2 regions of the Paenibacillus sp. FSL H8-0168 genome follow, and region 2 is predicted to be linked to the other one. Evidence: predicted binding sites of a transcription regulator. Region 2 holds the regulator's gene; the other holds the start of a gene.
What was found. The regulator CtsR, encoded in region 2, represses protease genes until heat stress. The targets are predictions, from matches to a motif close to ATGGTCAATAAAGGTCAAACA.
Positions count from the first base shown of each region.

Region 1: the regulator CtsR is predicted to act here: its motif matches at 2,047-2,067, upstream of clpP (ATP-dependent Clp endopeptidase proteolytic subunit ClpP).

Region 1 covers NZ_CP151948.1:215,334-218,757, forward strand. Annotated here, with positions in the region: gene MHI21_RS00970 (DUF4163 domain-containing protein) at 103-1,212, shown strand; gene clpP (ATP-dependent Clp endopeptidase proteolytic subunit ClpP) at 1,338-1,934, opposite strand; tRNA gene MHI21_RS00980 (tRNA-Arg) at 2,145-2,219, opposite strand; gene MHI21_RS00985 (sugar-binding domain-containing protein) at 2,489-3,424, shown strand, end outside.
Region 2 covers NZ_CP151948.1:5,096,645-5,100,068, forward strand. Annotated here, with positions in the region: gene MHI21_RS22645 (protein arginine kinase) at 1-713, opposite strand, end outside; gene MHI21_RS22650 (UvrB/UvrC motif-containing protein) at 742-1,266, opposite strand; gene MHI21_RS22655 (CtsR family transcriptional regulator) at 1,336-1,800, opposite strand; gene MHI21_RS22660 (GNAT family N-acetyltransferase) at 2,338-3,424, opposite strand, start outside.

The DNA of each region.
Region 1 (3,424 bases), 910 kb from region 2:
GTGTACAGATTGTAAACTACATACAATAGGGTATAGATATAATAAGAAAAGTGGTTATCACACATAGACAATACAGATCATATAACAGGAGGAATACTTAATATGAGTAAGCATACGAAAAAATGGGGTTCAGCACTGCTGGCAGCAGGGATTTTAGCAGGAGTCGCAGCTGTTCCCGTTTCCTATATCCAGGCAGCATCGACCAAACAGCAGCAAGCGGCAACACAGCAACCAGGAATCGCCATCCAATGGAATGGTAAAACGTTGCCCGCTAAAGGTGTTCAAGTGAACGGGAGTACAATGGTTCCGGTGGCCGCACTGCGTGACAGCTTGGGGATTCCAGTAAGCTATGATGCGAAAACAACGACATATACCGTAGGTAGTGGTTACAATAAACTTTACATTATGGCTTCTTCCTCGGATGCCTACGTCAACGTCAATGGAATCAATACACGTAGCATGGATGCCAAACAGATCGCTGGGAAGCTATACATTCCTATGAGTCTGCTGAAAGACTATCTAGGCATAGATGCTCAATGGAACGCAGCTCAGAAAACAGTAACGCTGAGTAAAAGCCAGCTAAATCCGATCACAATTGCGTCTCAAACACTTCCAGCTTCGAGTAATGCGAAGGTGTCCTACAAGATTAAGTACCCGCAAATCAGCGGCAGCAAGCTTAATCCGGAGGCTCAACAGGCCATTAACCATGTGCTTAAAAAGCATGCAGAGGGTATATTGGCAGCAGGTAAAAAGATAATGGCTGAGGGAGAGGCTACAACAGAAAGACCGTATGAGTTCGGAAATGATTTTGCGATTGCCTATAACAAAGATGGTATTCTGAGTGTGATTATGCAGGATTACTCGTATACGGGTGGCGCACATGGCATGACGGCACGTAAAGGATATACGTTCTCGCTCGCTGATGGTAAACTGCTGCAATTGTCTGACGTATTGAAGGCAAATCCGGACTACAAAAAGTTCCTCAATGCTGATTTGAAGAAAAAAATCGATGCGCTTCAGGCTGGTGAAGGATTCGGTAAATTTAAAGAGCTGGCGGCAGATCAGAATTTTTATGTAACTAACAGTGGAGTAACAATCGTGTTTGATTTGTATGATTATGCGCCATACGCGTATGGAATTCCGGAGTTTACCTACTCGTTCGGTCAACTGCTGCCTCAAGGCGGAAAGCCTTTTGCGGGACAGAATGAATAGTAGAAACAAACAAGTTCAATTGTCTATAACCTAAAAAAACAACAAAGCAAAAAAGCTGCTACCGGATAAGAACATCCGGAGCAGCTTTTTTCATTTACCAGCTATCGAGAGGTGAATTTCTTCTCTTATACACCTTCTGGAGAGGAGCTAGTTAGCACTTTATCAATAATACCGTATTCCTTGGCATCATCAGCGGACATGAAGTAGTCACGGTCTGTGTCTTTTTCAATGCGCTCCAGTGGTTGGCCTGTGCGATCTGCGAGAATGCGGTTCAATTTATCACGCATTTTCAGAATGCGGCGTGCACGGATTTCAATATCCGTTGCCTGGCCTTGTGCACCGCCCAGTGGTTGGTGAATCATAATTTCACTGTTTGGCAAAGCGAAACGTTTACCTTTGGCGCCTGCATTCAGCAAGAACGCGCCCATGGAAGCCGCCATACCTACGCAAATCGTAGATACGTCAGGTTTAATGTATTGCATCGTATCGAAAATGGCCATACCAGCTGTAATGGAACCGCCAGGACTGTTAATATACAAGTGAATATCTTTTTCAGGATCTTCGGCAGCCAAAAACAGCATTTGCGCAATAATAGAGTTGGCTACAACGTCATTGACGTCCGAGCCTAACAAAATAATGCGATCCTTCAACAGTCTGGAATAAATGTCATAGGCGCGTTCGCCGCGGTTACTTTGTTCTACTACCATAGGAACATAGCTCACGTCAAAAAACCTCCCTTAAATATCGTTAGTGGATTTGGTGGACATGCCGATTACACGTCCCTTATTTATAAACTGTTACCGTATTAACCACATGATAAACAATTTCAAACAAAAAGTCAAAGAAAGTCAAACTAATGATTAAAAAAAAGAGCCCTCAGCGCTCTTATTGGTTAAAACATTATGTAGAAGCATTTATGCGTTCATTTAAAATGGCGCGCCCGCGAGGAATCGAACCTCGATCTCAGGCTCCGGAGGCCTACGTCATATCCGTTGGACCACGGGCGCATAGTTCAATCAATGCAAACAACTAACTAATTAAACAGCTAATTGGAAACAAAGATGATTATATGATATACAGCAGTGAATTGCAAGCTTTTATTAAATGCGCATATTCAGGCAAATGGTTGAGAAATATAGGTTCAGATAGACTTGCATGTGGAGCAAATATTGGTTAAGATATACGTGGGACTTAAAAAGTTATCCCGGGACGTTTTAAGACCAGTTAGAGATAGAGCATTAGAGACAGAACTTAGAAGTGTGCGGGAGTGGAAAGCATGCGAAAGATATTAGAAATACAGAAGCAGCTTCTGCCCGACCTCATGGATGTTTTGAAAAAAAGGTACACGATCCTGCATCAGATTATGCTGTCCGATGTTGTTGGACGCAGAACACTGGCAGCTTCACTGAACATGACTGAGCGCGTGTTGCGCGCCGAAACCGATCTTCTTAAAGCTCAAGGGCTAATTGAGATTGAGAGTGTAGGCATGAAGGTGAGCAAAGCAGGACTGGATCTGCTGGAACAGCTGGAGCCGATTGCGAACAACTTGTTCGGCCTGTCCCAATTGGAGGACCAGATTCGTCAAGCCTATGGTTTGAGGAAGGTGGTTGTCGTTCCAGGGGATTCGGATGCTTCTCCGTTAACAAAGCAGGAGCTGGGGCGCGCTGGAGCAAAAGCGTTGCTGAGTGTTATGGACGACGAGGATGTGGTCGCTGTAACAGGTGGCACGACGATTGCCGACGTGGCGGAACAACTGGCACTACCTTCTAATGGCCCACTTAAGGGTGGGTGGTTTGTACCGGCACGCGGGGGTTTGGGAGAAAGCATGGAAATGCAGGCCAACACAATTGCTTCCACAATGGCTCGCAAGGTAGGCGCTCAATACCGTCTGCTCCATGTACCGGATTTGCTCAGCAATCATGCTTACAACTCCTTGCTTGAAGATACGAACATTCAGGATATATTGAACCTGATTCGCGAGAGTCGTATCATCATTCACGGGATAGGCAACGCCATAGCGATGGCACATAGACGTAAACTTGATCCCGAAACCTTTGCCCAGATCAGCAGTGAGGGGGCCGTTGCCGAATCGTTTGGTTATTACTTTAACGAAGATGGCGTCGTTGTTCACAGAATGCTGACGCTTGGACTCCGATTGGAGGACATCAGGCGAACCGATACCGTTCTAGGTGTAGCTGGAGGCAAGAGCAAG
Region 2 (3,424 bases):
ATAATTTCCGCTTCGGTTTGTCCTAGTGTAATCTGATTAGATACCTGAAACAAATTTCCGACAGCTTCGCTACCTTCACCGTAAATGCCGCGAACCGTAAGACCTACCTGTGAAACAGCAGACAATATACGATTGATTTGATGAGTCATGACTAATGCAGGCAAATGCATCATCACCGAAGCTCTCATACCTGTGCCGACATTCGTCGGACAACTGGTCAGAAAACCTCTCCGATCATCAAATGCATAATCAACATGCGCTTCAAATGCATCATCAATAATCATAGCGCGTTCCCAAGCTTCCCTAACCTGACATCCCGGATATAAGCACTGGATTCGCAGATGATCCTCTTCGTTTATCATAACACTAACCGATTCATCATCGCTAATTAAAACAGCACCGTTACGAGATTCGTTCGCCAAATTAGGACTAATCAAATGCTTCTCAACCAGCACCCGCTTGTCGATCTCATCCAACTCGGATATTTTCAACGTATGAAAAGTACCAAAACCACCTAAATCATCATACTGAAGGATATCCGTTAAGCGTTGAAGTGCTTCTTCCGACTGCTGATTGGTAGCAAGCATGGGAAAAGGCAGATGCTGCAAGTTACGCGCAATTCTCACCCGGCTGCTAATGACAATCTCCGAATCCGCAGCATCACCACGCATCCAGTCACTTAGCGGCTTCTCCGTAAACCGAATATTGGGCATTACGCATCCCTCCTACTCTTCACAAACTTTACTCTTCAGTCATTTCTTTTTCAAGCTCTCTGATTTGATCCCTAAGCTCAGCAGCTGATTCAAATTCTTCCTGTACAATATGCTGTTGCATCTCTTTTTTCAAATCGTCAATTTGCCGTTTAACCTTCAGGCGGCCTCCAGTGCGAACCGGAACTTTACCAACATGATTCGTACTGCCATGCACACGCTTGAACAGAGGGTCCAGACGACTATCAAAGTATTGATAGCACGACGGGCATCCGAAACGTCCCAGCTTACTAAACTGTGCATAGGTCATGCCACAATCCTTGCATTGCAGGTTTTGCGGACCACTGTGGCCTGGAGACTGGCTCTTTGTACTGGAGTCAAAATCCAGCATCCCCGACAACAAGCTATGAATCGAAAAGCCGTTAGGTGTTCCAGGGATCATCTCCCCTTTTTCCTTGGCACACGTCTCACAAATATGAAACTCTGTCTTTTCGCCATTCACAATTTTGGTGAAATGCAAAGTTGCCGGCCGCATATTACATTCTTGGCACAGCATAAAAGCACCTCCTTTAATGTCAGGATTTATACCAATCCCTACATCCAAACGTTAGTCTCTATTCACACACTATTTGGTCGCCAGCAACGAGATCAGCATAGCCTTAAGCAATCTTGCTCGCAGTTGATCACGATAGGGAAGCTTCAGTAATAATGTATCCCTAGATAAAGCAGCCTTCATTAGATTAGCTTCCCTTTTGCTTAAAAAATGGGCCTCCTCTAACTGATAAATCAGTCCTTCTGCTGCCGATTGGCTTATTTCCTCCCCGATGCTCTGATGAAGATGTGTATGGATGGCATGCTGTGCAGGCAGCTGAATTCGCTGAATACGAATGTAGCCCCCGCCACCGCGTTTACTTTCCACCACATAGCCTTTTTCCAGCGTAAACCGGGTGCTAATTACATAATTAATTTGCGACGGCACGCAGGAAAAGCGGTCAGCCAGATCATTGCGCTGAATCTCCACTAAACCTTGGGGACTTTCCAGCAATATACTCTTTAAATATTGTTCAATAATATCGGAAACATTGCGCATTTCATCATCCTCCACTAACGGAAACGCAAGTATTCAAGTACATTTCACGCTCCACAGAGTCCGCCGTATATTGAACTTAACCAAACGGTAAAGTCACGAATCTAAGCTGTATTCAGGCTGTTGCCTATTCTACACTCATTGGAATTGTACCGTTTTGTCTCTAGTGTGGCCTTTATTTGCGATTAGTCATACACTTCTCTTATTTTCATAAAAGGCAGTTCCTAACTATACGCAAATCATTTCGATCCTCGTTTGCTTCTTTGCTATCAAAATTACTTTATACGGCCAATCCACCAAAATACTTCTACAGAACCTCACGAGGTTTGATTGACTTTGACTTTCTTTGACTATATTCATATTATAGCACATTATTCATTTTTGCCAAGGGGTCAATACCATTTTTCGCAATCTAATTATGTTTTATACAATACCATAAAAAAACTCTTCCCAATTACAGAAAGAGTTTTGAAAATTATAATAATCACACAAGTTATATTCCTGAAAAACGAAGCATAAGAAGACCTAAATGGGCCTTTATCAGAAAAAATCCAATAAGAACGTTTGTTTTACTGGTATTACACGTTTAAGTGCAGACACAGATTCACTGTCCCCTTCAATACGCCCCCACTTATACAGATCATCAGCCTGCTGGTAGCCAAGCATCAGAGTCGTCAATGACTGAATCCCAAGTTTCAAGTCAGCTACCATAGCGTTTTCAGATGAATTGCTTGTATCCACTCTCTCCAGATGTCCTTGCCCTTCCGTAGTAATTGTTAATCTCCATACTCCTTCATTCCATGGTGCATATCGATCTGTCAGATTTAAGGTTAAACGTGTTTCCTCTCCAACCTGCTCAAAAGGGTATCTTTCTACAAAAGCAGCTGCATCCACAATACGGCCCATAAAATAAGGCACGGTCTCCTGTTGAATTCGCGGATCATCAAGTAAAAATGGCAGATTGTCATCTGCTGGAACGTAAATAAATTTACCATGGGTTATCATGGAGTCATGATTTGCAAAATAAGTCCATAAAGCCTGACGGGCCGCCTCATTTTCATAAACCAACTCATCACAATTCAACTGTTTATCTTCAATTTTGTATAGTGCATATCCCTGAGGTTCGCCTGTTTCTGAGTAATATATCGCAGTTCGATAGTTCTCCTTTAAAATCCGCTCTTGCCACCATTCCTTATCTCGTACCAGCGTGCCATTATAACGAGATGCATACGCTTGATACACTTGGTCCATTTCTAAAATATCTTTGACATCGCGTTTGACTGTACCTTCTGTTTTAAGTTTTGCAGGGAATTTTTCAATGGGAATGACATACTTCTTGTATTCAATATACGTTTCCCATCCAAATTTACGATAGAAGGCAAAGGAGAAGGGATGCAGAAAAGAAAGGCTTTGTCCCGCAGACTTCATCTCTTCAAGCGCATGCGTCAACAAACGTGAAACCATGCCTCCGCGACGCCTTTCTGGCCATGTTGCCACACCAGCAATGCCTCCCATATCAAAAACCTGACCGTTTATGTATACCTGTAGCGGTAACAAAGTCAGTTTAGCATTCAATTCATGTCCGTCGAATATTCCCCATGTTTGCTCTGGTTTGAACTTCTTCCTA